Regions from separate parts of the Mesorhizobium sp. LEGMi-168a genome, predicted to be linked through region 1. Evidence: predicted binding sites of a transcription regulator. Region 1 holds the regulator's gene; the other holds the start of a gene.
What was found. The regulator HrcA, encoded in region 1, represses chaperone genes, less so after heat shock. The targets are predictions, from matches to a motif close to GTTAGCACTCNCNNNNNGNGAGTGCTAAC.
Positions count from the first base shown of each region.

Region 1 (7,612 bases):
CACATGGGGGGAGATCAGCCGCGATTGCGGCTTTCGCCAATCACCTACGTTGCAGGACTGAGCGGAGCGCGGAAGCTGCCAATCTCCCCCCTTGAGGGGGAGATGTCCGGCAGGACCGAGGGGGGCGCTCAAGCTCGGCATTTCAGATTTACGCCACCGCCATCTGCTGCAAGCTCACCAGCCGCGAAATGCCCTTCTTGGCCAATCCCATCAGCGCGGCAAACTGCTCTTCGGAAAACGGCTCGCCCTCCGCCGTGCCCTGGATCTCGACGATGCCGCCCTTGCCGGTCATGACGAAATTGGCGTCGGTGCCGGCCGAGGAATCCTCGAGATAGTCGAGGTCGATGACCGGCTGGCCGTCATGAATGCCGCAGGAAATCGCCGCGACATGATCCTTCAGTACCTTGGAAACGCTGGCCATCTGGCGGGCTTCCATCCAGCGCAGGCAGTCGTAGAGCGCCACCCAGCCGCCGGTGATCGAAGCGGTGCGGGTGCCGCCATCGGCCTGGATGACGTCGCAATCGACGGTGATCTGCTGCTCGCCCAGCGCCTGCAGGTCGACCACGGCTCGCAAAGAGCGGCCGATCAGCCGCTGGATCTCCAGCGTGCGGCCGCCCTGCTTACCGGCGGAGGCCTCGCGGCGCATGCGCTCGCCGGTCGAGCGCGGCAGCATGCCGTATTCCGCCGTCACCCAACCCTTGCCGGAATTGCGCATCCAGGCCGGCACCTTTTCCTCCAGGCTCGCCGTGCACAAGACATGCGTGTCGCCGAACTTCACCAGGCACGAGCCTTCGGCATGCTTGGAGACGCCGCGCTCGAAGGAGATGGCGCGCATTTCGTCGGCTTGGCGTTTGGAGGGGCGCATCGAGGCTCTTTCTGTTCTTTTCTCGGATTCGTCGGCGGCTTGTAGACGCATGCGGCGCCTGGCGCAAAGAAAAAGGGGGCGCAAAGGAAAAGGGCACAAAGCAAACGAGGCGCAAGGAGAGCAGGCCGGGTTGCGCCTGTGGGGCGGAAGTCTATATCTTTTAGGCGGAGGTTTCTGGCCGGAATGAACAAGGCAGTCGACCCAACTTCGCAGCCACCCGTCCTTCAGTCGCTCGACATGCGGTCGCGCGACATCTTCAGGCGGATTGTCGATTCCTATCTGCGCGACGGCGAGCCGGTCGGCTCGCGCAGCCTGTCGCGCATCCTGCCCTCGTCGCTGTCGCCGGCCACCATCCGCAACGTGATGAGCGACCTCGAGCATCTGGGCCTGATCTACGCCCCGCATATATCGGCCGGCCGTCTGCCGACCCAGACCGGGCTGCGCTTCTTCGTCGACGCCTTCATGGAGCTTGGCGATCTCTCCGACGAGGAGCGCCGCGTCATCGAGGCGCAGGTGCGCGCCTCGGGCTCGGGCGCCACGCTGGAGCATATGCTGACCGAGGCGAGCCAGATGCTGTCCGGCATGTCGCGCGGCGCCGGGCTGGTGCTCGCGGCCAAGAACGAGGTGGCGCTGAAGCATATCGAGTTCATCCAGCTCGAGCCCACCAAGGCGTTGGCCGTCATGGTGTCGCAGAGCGGCGACGTCGAGAACCGGGTCGTCGACCTGCCGGCCGGCATCACCGTCTCGCAGCTGCATGAGGCTTCCAATTTCCTCAACGCCCATATCCGCGGCCGCACGCTGGCCGAGGCGCGCATCGAGATCGCCCGCATCAAGGACGAGACCAGGGCGGCCCTCGACACGCTGTCGCAGGAGCTGGTCGAGAAGGGCCTCGCGGTCTGGGCCGGGGCGGAAAGCGGCCTGCCGGCGCGCCTCATCGTGCGCGGCCGAGCCAACCTCTTGGAGAACGTCACCGCCCAGGCCGACCTCGAACTGCTGCGCCATCTGTTCGAGGATCTGGAGACGCAGGACGGCCTGCTGCAGCTCCTCGACCTTGCCGAGGAGGGGCCTGGCGTGCGCATCTTCATCGGCTCGGAGAACAAGCTGTTTTCGCTGTCCGGCTCGTCGCTGGTCGTCGCGCCCTATCGCGACAAGGACGCGCGCGTCGTCGGTGCGCTTGGCGTCATCGGCCCGACCCGGCTCAATTATGCGCGCATCGTGCCGATGGTCGACTATACTGCCCAATTGATTTCGCGCATGCTGAGATAGGCGAGCACGATCGCCGTAAGGAGGGTGGAAATGGCGCTGGAATCGTTCAAGGCCCAGATCAGCCTGCTTCTCGAGGAAATGGTGAACCAGCCCGAGGACGAGCACGAAATCCAGGAGCAGCTGCGCGAGAAGCTCAGGGAAATGCGCGCCATGGGTCTGCCGCTGCCGGCCGATCTGGTCGCGCTGGAAAAGCGGCTCGACGAGGATTTCGACGTCGAAGAGAGCTGACCGGCCGGGAATTCCCGTCAAATCTGCGTGCCCGCGCTTCTCTTTTGCAGCGCCAGCCCGATATCTGCTGTCTGGTTGTGCTGACAAGGCGCGTCGGCGAATGACGGAGAACGGCATGACAAGGATTGCTGGCCTTGCAGGCGTTGTCCTGCTTCTGGCTACCGGCGCTTTCGCGCAGCAGGCCGACCAACCTTTGCTCACCGGACAAAAGGCCTTCGGTGATTGGAAGGCCGACCGGCCAGGCGTGCGGCGTCTGATCAAGCCGGACGATCTCCAGCAGCCGAATGTCGCCGAATCCTCGTCGAATAGCGCCGGCCTCGCCGACCGCCCTGCGGATGCCAAGCCCGTCGTGCCGGCCGGCTTCTCTGTCGAGCTCGTCGCTTCCGGCATCGACAATCCGCGTGTCGTGCGCGTGGCGCCGAACGGCGACCTCTTCGTCGCCGACAGCGAGGCCAATCAAATCAGGGTCTATCGGCTGACGGAAGGCAGCGCGAAGCCCGCCGAGAAAGCCGTCTTCGCCAAGGGCCTCACCCAGCCCTACGGCATTGCCTTCTATCCACCGGGCGACAAGCCGCAATGGGTCTATGTCGCCAACAGCAACAGCATCGTGCGCTTTCCCTATCGCGAGGGCGACATGCAAGCGTCGGGCAGGCCGGAAACCATCGTCGCCAAGATTCCGGCCAGTCATCATTGGACACGCGACATCGCCTTCTCGCCCGACGGCAAGACGCTCTATCTGTCGGTCGGCTCCGGCTCCAACATCGCCGAGGATATGGGCGCGAGGCCGAAGGGTGGTGTCGAGGAATGGGCGCGGTCCGAGCCGCTCGGCGCCACCTGGGGTGCCGAGGAAGGCCGCGCCGACGTGCTCGCCTTCGATCCAGACGGCAAGAACCGCAGGATGGTCGCCACCGGCCTGCGCAACTGCTCGGGCATGACCGTGCAGCCGGCGACGGGCGCGCTCTGGTGCGTCGTCAACGAGCGCGACGAACTGGGCGACAACGTGCCTTTCGAATACGCCACGGCGGTCAAGGACGGCGCCTTCTATGGCTGGCCCTGGTACTATATCGGCGACAACGAGGATCCGCGCCACAAGGGCGCGCGGCCCGATCTCGCCGGCAAGGTCACGGTGCCTGATGTACTGGTACAGGCGCATTCGGCGCCGCTCAACATCGCTTTCTATGAAGGCGGCAACTTCCCGGCCGACTACAAGGGCGACGCCTTCGTCGCCTTGCATGGTTCGTGGAACCGCGGCGTCCGCACCGGCTACAAGGTGGTGCGGCTGAAATTCAAGGACGGCAAGCCGACCGGCGAATATGAGGATTTCGCCACCGGCTTCGTCATCTCGGATGACGAGGTCTGGGGCCGGCCGGTGGGCGTGGCCGTGGCGAAGGACGGCGCGCTGATCCTGACCGAGGACGGCAACGGCACGATCTGGCGCGTCAGTTATGGTGGATAGCTCCTCGACAGAGGGATTTTAGAGGCTGCCACAATCGAAGAGCAAGGCTTTCACCGCTCATTTCCATGAAATCAGCGCAAACGCGGGAGATTGGCGGAGGCCTCCCCAACCTCGTCATCCCTGGGCGGAGCAGCCGCGAAGCGGCGTCGCGGAGACCCTGGGATCCATGCCGTGACCTTGACCGAAGCGTGCAGCGGAGCAGAATTTTGCACCGCAGCAGCGCTCGTATGTAACGGCATGGATTCTAGGGTCTGCGCGCGTCGCTCCGCTCCTTGCTTCGCCCTAGAATGACGAAGGTTTCGCCGTTTCGGCCAATCTCGAAGGCATGCGATCGGCAACGCGAGCATAGCCGACCGGTCAAAATTCCTGTGCCGGGGAACCGGCTCCCGTTGAGTTGGCGCAACGAATCTCGCCGCAAGGGAATTACCGTCGACCCGACATCATGATAAAAGCCCGGCTCGACATCGGTCCCCACGGTCTAGAATCATGACACTCACCGGATTTCTCGCCTATAGCGCCGCGCTCGGCATCGCCGCCGCAATTCCGGGTCCTGGCGTCACGGCGCTGGTTGCCCGTGCGCTCGGCTCCGGCTTCCGTTCCTCGCTGGCGATGTCGTTCGGCCTGATGCTCGGCGACATCACCTATCTCACCGCCGTCGTGCTCGGCCTGGCCTTCGTCGCGCAGACCTTCGGCATGGTCTTCCTCGCCATCAAATGGGCCGGCGTCGCCTATCTCGCTTTCCTTGCCTGGCGCTTTTGGACCAGCGGCATCTCGCCCGAAAACATCGAGGGGCGGAAGGCCAAGGGCGGTTTCGTGGCGAGCTTCATTGCCGGGCTGACGGTCACGCTCGGCAACCCGAAGACGATGATCTTCTATCTCGCCATCACGCCGACCATCGTCGACCTGAAGACCATCACGCTGGCCGACTACGGCATCTTGGTAGCGCTCACCGTCGTTGTCCTGTTCGTCGTGCTGGTGCCCTATCTGGCGCTGGCCGCCAAGGCGCGCTGGTTCCTGAAATCGCCGCGTGCGCTGAAGGTGCTGAACCGCACCGCCGCCGGCTTCATGATGGGTGCGGCAGCGGCAATCGCGGCCCGCCAATAAGGTGTATTGATATTCAGGTGAGGCCGGCCTGCGAAGCGCGGTTTCCTGCGCTTCCGGTGCTCACGTACTTCAAGTACGCTCCGCTCCGGTTCTCGGAACCCACCCTTCTCAGCTCGGCCTGACCTGAATCTCAACACACCTTGGTGCGCAGTTGCCTTGATTTCGGCGAAAGCATTCCGAAAACGGGCCAATCCGGAAAATGCATTTCCGGCGTGCCGCGGTTTTCAGCAACCGCCCCACTCGGATATTTTCGGCCGCCAGCCTATCTTGCGCGGCTGAAAGCATTATTCTGTCTGCCTATGCCATTGCCTTGGGAGCGAAACCAATGAACAAGCCCGTCACCTCCGCGCGCGTCCCCGGCCGCGGCCGCATCTTCAATTCGATCACCGAGACGATTGGAGACACGCCGCTGGTGCGGCTGGATAAATTCGCCAAGGAAAAGGGCATCGTCGCCAACGTGCTCGCCAAGCTCGAATTCTTCAACCCGATCGCCTCGGTCAAGGACCGCATCGGCGTTTCGATGATCGAGGCGCTGGAGGAGGCCGGCAAGATCGCGCCCGGCAAGACCACGCTGATCGAGCCGACCTCCGGCAACACCGGCATCGCGCTGGCCTTCGCCGCCGCCGCCAAGGGCTACAAGCTGATCCTGACCATGCCGGAGACCATGTCGGTCGAGCGGCGCAAGATGCTGGCGTTGCTCGGCGCCGAGCTGGTGCTGACCGAAGGGCCGAAAGGCATGAAGGGCGCCATCGCCAAGGCTGATGAGCTCGCCGCGACGCTGCCCAACGCCATCATCCCGCAGCAGTTCGAGAACCCGGCCAATCCGGAAATCCACCGCCGCACCACGGCCGAGGAGATCTGGAACGACACCAGTGGCGAGGTCGATATCTTCGTTGCCGGCATCGGCACCGGCGGCACCATCACCGGCGTCGGCCAGGTGCTGAAGAAGCGCAAGCCCTCGGTGCATGTCGTGGCGGTCGAGCCGGAAGCCTCGCCGGTCCTCTCCGGCGGCCAGCCCGGTCCGCACAAGATCCAGGGCATCGGCGCCGGCTTCGCGCCAAAGATTCTCGACACCTCGATCTATGACGAGATCGTCAGGGTCTCGAACGAGGATTCGGTCGCCAATGCGCGCCTCGTCGCCCGCCTCGAAGGCGTGCCGGTCGGCATCTCGTCGGGCGCAGCGCTGCAGGCGGCCATCGTCGTCGGCTCGCGGCCGGAGAACAAGGGCAAGAACCTCGTCGTCGTCATCCCGTCCTTCGCCGAGCGCTATCTCTCGACGATCCTGTTCGACGGGCTGGGGGCGTAGGTCAGCGATTTCGAACGGATCCGTAGCGATCCTTCGCGCCCCCCTCTGCCCTGCCGGGCATCTCCCCCACAAGGGGGGAGATTGGCCGTTTCGGCGCCTCGCTCATTCTTGCAAAGGTTAGAGGTTGGCGAAAGCCAGCGTGAAAGCTGATCTCCCCCCAAGTGGGGGAGATGTCCGGCAGGACAGAGGGGGCGCTGTCCCGCCAACGCAGAAGTTTTCCGCCTGGAATCCGTCGACGGAACGACCTCGCCTCAATTCCGGACCAGCTTCCCCCGCTCCGTCTGCAGGAAATGGCGCAATGCCGGATCGCGCTCGAGGCCGATCGCCCGGTCATAGGCCTCGGCGGCATCGGCGGTCCTGCCGAGCCTGGCCGACAGCTCGGCCCGCGCCGCCCAATAAGGCTGGTACTCGGCAAGCCGCTTGTCGGCGCCGATCGCGTCGAGCGCGGCAAGGCCCTCGGCCGCCCCCTCGGTTTCGGCGATCGCCACGGCGCGGTTGATCGCCACCACCGGCGAGACGGCAATCGCCATCAGCGCGTCGTAAAGCTGGCGGATCGCGGCCCAGTCGGTGCCGCCGCCGCGCCGTCGCGCCGTATGCGCCGATTGCACCGCGGCCTCCAATTGGTAGCGGCCGATGATTCTCCCGGCCGCGGCGCGCCTCAGCAGCGCTTCCGCCTCGTCGATCAGCGTGTCGTCCCAGAGCGCGGTGTCCTGCTCGGCCAGCGGCACGAAGTCGCCCTCGGGGCCGCGCCGGGCCGCGCGCCGCGCTTCGGCGAAAAGCATCAGCGCCAGAAGTCCGAGCGTCTCCGGTTCGTCCGGGATCAGCGACGCGACCAGCCGGCCGAGCCAGATGCCTTCGCTGGCGAGGTTGCGCCGGCGCGTCTCGGTGCCGGCCGGGTCCGACCAGCCTTCGGCAAAAGTGGCGTAGATCGCTTCCAGCACCGCGTCGAGCCGCTCGCCAAGCTCGGCCTGTTCCGGCACGCGAAAGGGAATGCCGGCCTCGCGGATGCGGTTCTTGGCGCGCACCAGGCGCTGGCCCATCGTCGCCGGCGAGACGAGGAAAGCCGAGGCGATGGTCGCCGCGTCGAAGCCCAGCACGGTCTGCAGGATCAGCGGCGCGCGCACGCTCGATTCGATCGCCGGATGCGCGCAGGCAAACATCAGCCTGAGCCGTTCGTCGGGCAAATCCTCATTCGTCATGCGCGCCTCCGCCTCCTCGGCTATCAGCCGCAGGTGATCGCGGGCCGCCTCGCCGGTCAGCCGCCGCCGCACGGCGTCGACGTCGCGCCGGCGCGCCACCGCAAGCAGCCAGGCTTCCGGTTTTTCGGGCACGCCGCTCTTCGGCCAGCGCTCCAGCGCGGCGGCGAACGCATCGGCCAGCGCGTCCT
Region 1 is NZ_JBZEGV010000022.1:55,393-63,004, reverse strand. It holds gene rph (ribonuclease PH) at 149-865, opposite strand; gene hrcA (heat-inducible transcriptional repressor HrcA) at 1,049-2,131, shown strand; gene AC4FWB_RS24565 (hypothetical protein) at 2,162-2,359, shown strand; gene AC4FWB_RS24560 (PQQ-dependent sugar dehydrogenase) at 2,475-3,815, shown strand; gene AC4FWB_RS24555 (LysE family translocator) at 4,302-4,919, shown strand; gene cysK (cysteine synthase A) at 5,245-6,225, shown strand; gene AC4FWB_RS24545 (RNA polymerase sigma factor) at 6,477-7,612, opposite strand, start outside.

Region 2 (6,740 bases), on a different contig from region 1:
AGCACCGCCTCGCTCTGCGTCGGCCTCAGAAAAGCATAGTCTCCGGGCTTCACATTCGCCCCGGCCGGCAGCCCCATGAACTGCTGGTTGGACGACAGCCCGATCAACCCGTTCGGCTTCATGCCTTCGGGGAACACCGGCTCGGCCATCCATTTGCCGCCATAGAGATAGCAACCCTTGCGCGGGAAAAGCCCGAGCGCCTGCAGCGTCCTGGAAATCGCCGCCGGACCAGGCAGCACCGGATCGAGCGTCTTCAGGATCGGTGTCGCGATGAACGCCGCCGGCTGGAAGCCGTCGAGGCCGGGCGTATCGAAGTCGCTCGGCAGCACGAAGGCGGAGCCGATCGACACTTCGTTGGCCATGCCTGCGCCATGCAGCAGCGCCGTCTTCGAGCCGCCGATGTTGAGGATGCGGCGTTGATCCGGATCGAGGGCGGCGACGAATTCCGCGGCTTTGGCCGATGCTAGCTTCAACGCTTTTTCCGCGCCGCCGAACAGTCCGGGAATTTCCGGCGCATGCGCCTCATAGGCCATGATGCCTTCGCAGCGCAGACCCTTGGGGATCGTCAGCGCCTCGATCTCTGCGGGACCGGAAAAACCGCCGCGGTGCAGGCCGACATCGATCTCGAAAGCGAAGCGCAGTTCGGTGTCGAGCGCGGCGGCAAGCACGCCATACTCGGCGAGGCGTTCCGGCGTGTCGATCAGCCAGCACACGCGCGACCGCCAGCCTGCGCCGCCCCGGGTGAGCGCGGCCCTGGCCGCGCCGACCGGCATCGGCTTGCCGTAGAGCAGGTCGCCCTGGGGAAAAGCGTCGAGCACAGCCTGGGTCACCGGCGGATGGAAGGTCATGAAGCGGTCGGTGCCGAGCGCTTTCGCAATGTGCGAAAGCAGCGGCACGCAAGGCAGCGACTTGTCGACCACGCGCACGGCAAGGCCTGGCGCCAGCCTCTGCGTCACCAGCGCGATATTGCCATCCAGCCGGTCGCGGTCGAGCACCAGGCAGGGCCGAAAAATCTCCGCCGCCTTCAGCGCCTTCGACAGCTCGGCGAAATACGCGCTCATTGTTGGATGCCAAAAGGACCGGGCTCGATGCCAAACAGGCCAGCCATGTAGGGCGACACGAAACGGTTTTCCGGATCGATGTCGCGCCGTACCGACATCGCATCGTCCCAGCGCGGATAGAGTTTCTTGAAATCCGTCGCCTTCAGGCTGTGCATCTTTCCCCAATGCGGCCTGCCGCCATATTTCAAGAAGATGGGTTCCGCCGCGCGCATGAAGGGCAGCGGGTCGTTCGCCGCATCGTGGTGGATGGCGATCGAGCAGGTCAGCCTTTTGTGGAAGGGCGAAAGCCAGAAATCGTCGGGCGCCACCGAACGCACCTCCATCGGGAAATAGACTTCCGGAAAGTGTTTTTCCGTCAGCTCGATGATCTCGGCCAGCGCCTTCGAGCCTTCCTCGAAAGGCAGGTGATATTCCATCTCGTTGAACTTTGTCCGGCGGTCGCTGGCATAGACGTTGAGCCAGTCCTGCACATAATCCTCGGCCGGCACCTTTTTCACCGCGCCCTTGATCAGCGCGCGGCGCAGCCATGGCAGCCAGCGCAGCGCCGTGCGCAGCTTGCGCAGCGTCGCCAGCCCTCCCTCGTCGTCCTCGGTCGGCCGCGGCGTCGGCGCGGCGTCGCTCAGGTCGCTGGCGATGAACTGCGCGTAGCCGGAAAACGGGATGTAGTAGAACTCCGCCGAACGATGCGCGGCCATCATCGTCTGAAAATCGCGCAGCATGTCGCCGATCGGCTGCACCCATTTGCGGCGGCGCAGCCGGTAGGTCGGGATGTTGTTCATCGTCACTTCGGTGAGCACGCCGAAAGCGCCGAGCGCGACACCGGTGGCGTGGATCATGTCCTGATCCCCTGCCCGGTTATATTCGCGCAACTTGCCCTGCCCGTCGACGAACTGCACCGTTTCCAGTTGCGTATGATAGGCGCCGAGCGTCGGGCCGGAGCCATGCGTGGCGGTGCCCAGCGCGCCGCCGATCGCCTGGCGGTCGATGTCGCCCATGTTAGGCAGGCCCTGGCCGATGCCTTGCAGGATGTGCATCAGCGCGCCGAGCCGCGTGCCGGCCCTCACCCGCGCCCAGCTGGTTGCGGCCTCGTGCGAGACCAGCCCCTCGATCTTCTCCAGCGAGACGATGGTGCCGTCCGACTGCACCAGCGGCGTGAAGGAATGGCCGGCGCCGGCGACGCGCAACGGACCGGGCGCCGAGCGCACCAGCTCAGCCAGCTCGCCGGCATCGGCGGGTGTGGCGATCAGCTTGGGTGCGGCCTTCACGAAGCCCGACCAGTTGCTCCAGGAGCTTGCCATCGTCACCTCCGGCTCAGGCTGGAATGCGGCGCCGCGCGACCAGCACGAAAACGCCGAGCAACGCCACGCTGGCGAGCGCGCTTGCCGAGGCGAATTCCGGCACCGGGCGGAAGTTTTCGCCCTCGATCAGCGGCGAAGCGGCGATCGGGCCGATGGCGAGGCCGAAGAGCTGCGCGGCCGGTACGAGAAGTACAGCCGTTCGCGTCTCGTCGGCGGTGATCGCCAGGCGGATCTGGTAAGGCACGATGAAGAGCAGGATGAAGCCCATCACCAACGCCACCGCCCAGAACACGGAAAGCCCCGGGCCGGAGGCAAGCAGCGCGGAGCTGATCGCCGCCACAACACCGATGATGGTAATGGCGAAACGATAGTCGATGCGCGCTTCAAAGACGGTCGCCGTCATGGCGCCCACCACCTGCGTGGCGAGGCTTGCCGAGACCATCAGGCCGACGGTGCGGCCGTCGATGCCGAACTGCGCGCCAATCGGCTCGAGAAAGGCCCAGACGGCGCCGAAGAACATGAAATAGCAAAAGATCGAAAGCAGCGCCGTGATCGCGGGCGCGGTGAGCACATTGGCAAAATGCTCTTCCTTCGGCAGGTCGGCATAATCGTCCGGCACTGTCCAGGCGACGACCAGCGAAAGCAGGCAGACGACGCCGAGCGCGATAAAGCCCCCGGCCGAGCCGGCGGTCGGCACCGCATAGAGCGCGAGCAGCAGCGCCAGCGCGCATTGCGCCAGCGTCTGCAGCGTGACGAAATAGCCGCCGATGCGCTCGGCCCGGCGTGAGCGGGCGATCAGCTCGGTGGCGACGGCGACCAGTCCGCCCTCCGCCAAGCCTGCGAGAGTACGAGCGCCAATCAGCGCATTGGCGCTGCCGGCATAGGCCGTCCAGAAATTGGCGAGCGCCAGCAGGATCAGGAGCAGCGCGCTCTTCCAGCGCATGTTGCGCGCCGGCAAGAGCATGGCGACGATTGCCGAACCGATCGCTATGGCAATCATCTCGGCGGTGGCGACCAGCGCCAGCTCGTCGCCGCTGACATGGCCCTCGGTGTAAAGCGCCCCCAGCAGCACCGGCTGCAGCCCGAGAATGAGCAGCCCGACCGAACCGATCCAGAGCGCCGAGGCCAGTTGCAACCCGGTCGGGTTGCCGACCAGCCAGTCGCCCTCTTCCACATGCCCGGCATCGGTGACAGTCACGAGGCGCCCTCCGTTGCAGCTCGCCAAAAACTGACAGATTGTCAGCATTTCACAAAACTGATACTTGATCATGTTTCATGTCAACTGGAAATTTGGACGTTTCGTGTAAGATTTGGCCGTGTGAGATTTGGCGCATGACGGAAGCAAGGCGAACGGCGACGGAACCGCGGCGCAGGCCCAAGCAGGAGCGCAGCCGCGAGCGCATCGACGCGATCCTCGCCACCACCATGCGGCTGATCGGCGAAAAAGGCATCGACGCGGTGACGATGAAGGAAGTCGGCGCGCTGGCCGGCGGCCCGATCGCCACCGTCTATCATTACTTTCCCAGCAAATCGGCGATCCTGGCCATGCTCTACGAGCGTTTTTCCGAGGAAAGCCGCGCACGCTTCGGCGCCATCATAGCCGGCATCCGCGGACTGGACGACGTGACGGCGGCGGCCGACCGCCTGCTCGACGACTATTACGCCCGTGTCGCAGCGGACCCGGCCATCCAGGATCTGCAGAACGCCATCCAGGCCGACAAGGCGCTGCAGCATCTCGATATCGCCGAGACGAGGCGGCAAGCGGAGATGTTCTGCGAGAAGGTCGGGCCGCTGATCGAGCCGGAGCGGCGAGAAGCATTCGCGCGGGTGGTCTTCCTGATCTTCCAGCTCGCCGGCGGCGTCGTGCGGTTGGCGCTGACGCAGGATGAGGCGGAGGGCCGGCGAACTCTCGACGACTACCGGTCGATCATCCACGCGCAGTTGAGGTTGTTTTTGTAGCATTCGGCTTTTGCGAAGAAAGGAAGCGTGGCGTTCCTTCGCGCCCCCCTTTGTCCTGCCGGACATCTCCCCCACTTGGGGGGGAGATCAGCTGTCGCTTCGGCTTTCGCCAATCTCCAACGCTGCAGGACTAGCGCCTTCGGCGGAGCTGCCAATCCCCCCCTTGCGGGGGAGATGTCCGGCAGGACAGAGGGGGGGTGTTGTCCCGCCAGCGTCAGCGTTGTGGCGGGACCAAAAAAACACGGCGCTTTCGCCTTCCCTATTGAAAGGCCATCGGCAAACCGGAGTTTCCGGCAAGGTGTACCGCCCAGAAAAATTTCGCGCGATCACCCCTCCCCGCGCTTCTTGACTCTCGCAATCCGCCAGCCTATTTCAGCGCCACGTTAGCACTCGCCTTGGGTGAGTGCTAACTCATATCCGGCGGTCTCGCCGGATGGAGGAACAGTTCTCACCGTTCTCATTCGAGGAAGACAACATGGCAAAGTCCAAGTTCCGCCCGCTTCATGACCGCGTGGTCGTTCGCCGGGTCGAATCCGAATCCAAGACCGCCGGCGGGATCATCATCCCGGATACGGCGAAGGAGAAGCCGCAGGAAGGCGAGATCATCGCCGTCGGCTCCGGCGCTCGCGACGAAAGCGGCAAGCTCGTTCCGCTGGACGTCAAGGCTGGCGACCGTGTGCTCTTCGGCAAGTGGTCGGGCACTGAAGTCAAGCTCAATGGCGAGGACCTTCTGATCATGAAGGAATCCGACATCATGGGCATCATCGGCTGAATATCGGCACCCTCACCAACTGAGTTTCCAGGCTCTTCCCGAGCCCCAGTCAGGAGCTAAAACATGGCTGCAAAAGACGTAAAATTCTCCCGCGATGCCCGTGAGCGCATGCTGCGCGGTGTCAACATCCTCGCCGACGCGGTGAAGGTGACGCTTGGTCCGAAAGGCCGCAACGTCGTCATCGACAAGTCGTTCGGCGCCCCGCGCATCACCAAGGACGGCGTCACCGTCGCCAAGGAGATCGAGCTCGAGGACAAGTTCGAGAACATGGGCGCGCAGATGGTGCGCGAGGTCGCTTCGAAGACCAACGACATCGCCGGCGACGGCACGACCACCGCGACCGTTCTTGCCCAGGCCATCGTCCAGGAAGGCAACAAGGCGGTTGCCGCCGGCATGAACCCGATGGACCTCAAGCGCGGCATCGACCTCGCCGTCGGTGAAGTCGTCACCGCGCTCGGCAAGGCCTCCAAGAAGATCAAGACCTCCGAGGAAGTCGCCCAGGTCGGCACGATCTCGGCCAATGGCGACGAGTCGGTCGGCAAGATGATCGCGGAAGCGATGCAGAAGGTCGGCAACGAAGGCGTCATCACCGTCGAGGAAGCCAAGACCGCCGACACCGAGCTGGAAGTCGTCGAAGGCATGCAGTTCGACCGCGGGTACCTGTCGCCCTACTTCGTCACCAACGCCGACAAGATGGTCGCCGATCTGGAAGACGCCTACATCCTGCTGCACGAGAAGAAGCTCTCCAACCTGCAGGCCATGCTGCCGGTCCTGGAAGCCGTCGTTCAGACCTCGAAGCCGCTGCTCATCATCTCGGAAGACGTCGAAGGCGAGGCTCTGGCCACGCTGGTCGTCAACAAGCTGCGCGGTGGCCTGAAGATCGCCGCCGTCAAGGCTCCGGGCTTCGGCGACCGCCGCAAGGCCATGCTGGAAGACATCGCCATCCTCACCGGTGGCCAGGTCATCTCGGAAGACCTCGGCATCAAGCTCGAGAATGTCGGCCTCAACATGCTCGGCCGCGCCAAGAAGGTGTCGATCTCCAAGGAGAACACCACCATCGTCGACGGCGCCGGCAAGAAGGCCGAGATCCAGGGCCGCGTCGCCCAGATCAAGCAGCAGATCGAGGAGACCACCTCGGACTACGACAAGGAGAAGCTGCAGGAGCGCCTGGCCAAGCTCGCTGGCGGCGTCGCGGTGATCCGCGTCGGCGGCGCGACCGAGGTCGAGGTCAAGGAAAAGAAGGACCGCGTTGACGACGCTCTGAACGCGACCCGCGCGGCCGTGGAAGAAGGCATCGTCGCCGGCGGCGGCGTCGCCCTGCTGCGCGCCTCGAACGCCGTCAAGGCCACCGGCGCCAATGCCGATCAGGACGCCGGCATCAACATCGTTCGTCGCGCGCTGCAGGCTCCGGCCCGCCAGATCGCGGCCAACGCCGGTGCCGAAGCTTCGATCGTCGCTGGCAAGATCCTCGAGAACAAGGGCGCGACCTTCGGCTTCAACGCCCAGACCGGCGAGTATGGCGACATGATCGCCATGGGCATCGTCGACCCGGTCAAGGTCGTGCGCACCGCTCTCCAGGACGCGGCCTCGGTCGCCGGCCTGCTCGTCACCACCGAAGCCATGATCGCCGAGGCTCCGAAGAAGGAAGCC
Region 2 is NZ_JBZEGV010000033.1:57,794-64,533, forward strand. It holds gene AC4FWB_RS29260 (alanine racemase) at 1-1,061, opposite strand, end outside; gene AC4FWB_RS29265 (D-arabinono-1,4-lactone oxidase) at 1,058-2,359, opposite strand; gene AC4FWB_RS29270 (MFS transporter) at 2,373-3,557, opposite strand; gene AC4FWB_RS29275 (TetR/AcrR family transcriptional regulator) at 3,692-4,318, shown strand; gene groES (co-chaperone GroES) at 4,794-5,090, shown strand; gene groL (chaperonin GroEL) at 5,154-6,740, shown strand, end outside.
Region 2: the regulator HrcA is predicted to act here: its motif matches at 4,701-4,729, upstream of groES (co-chaperone GroES).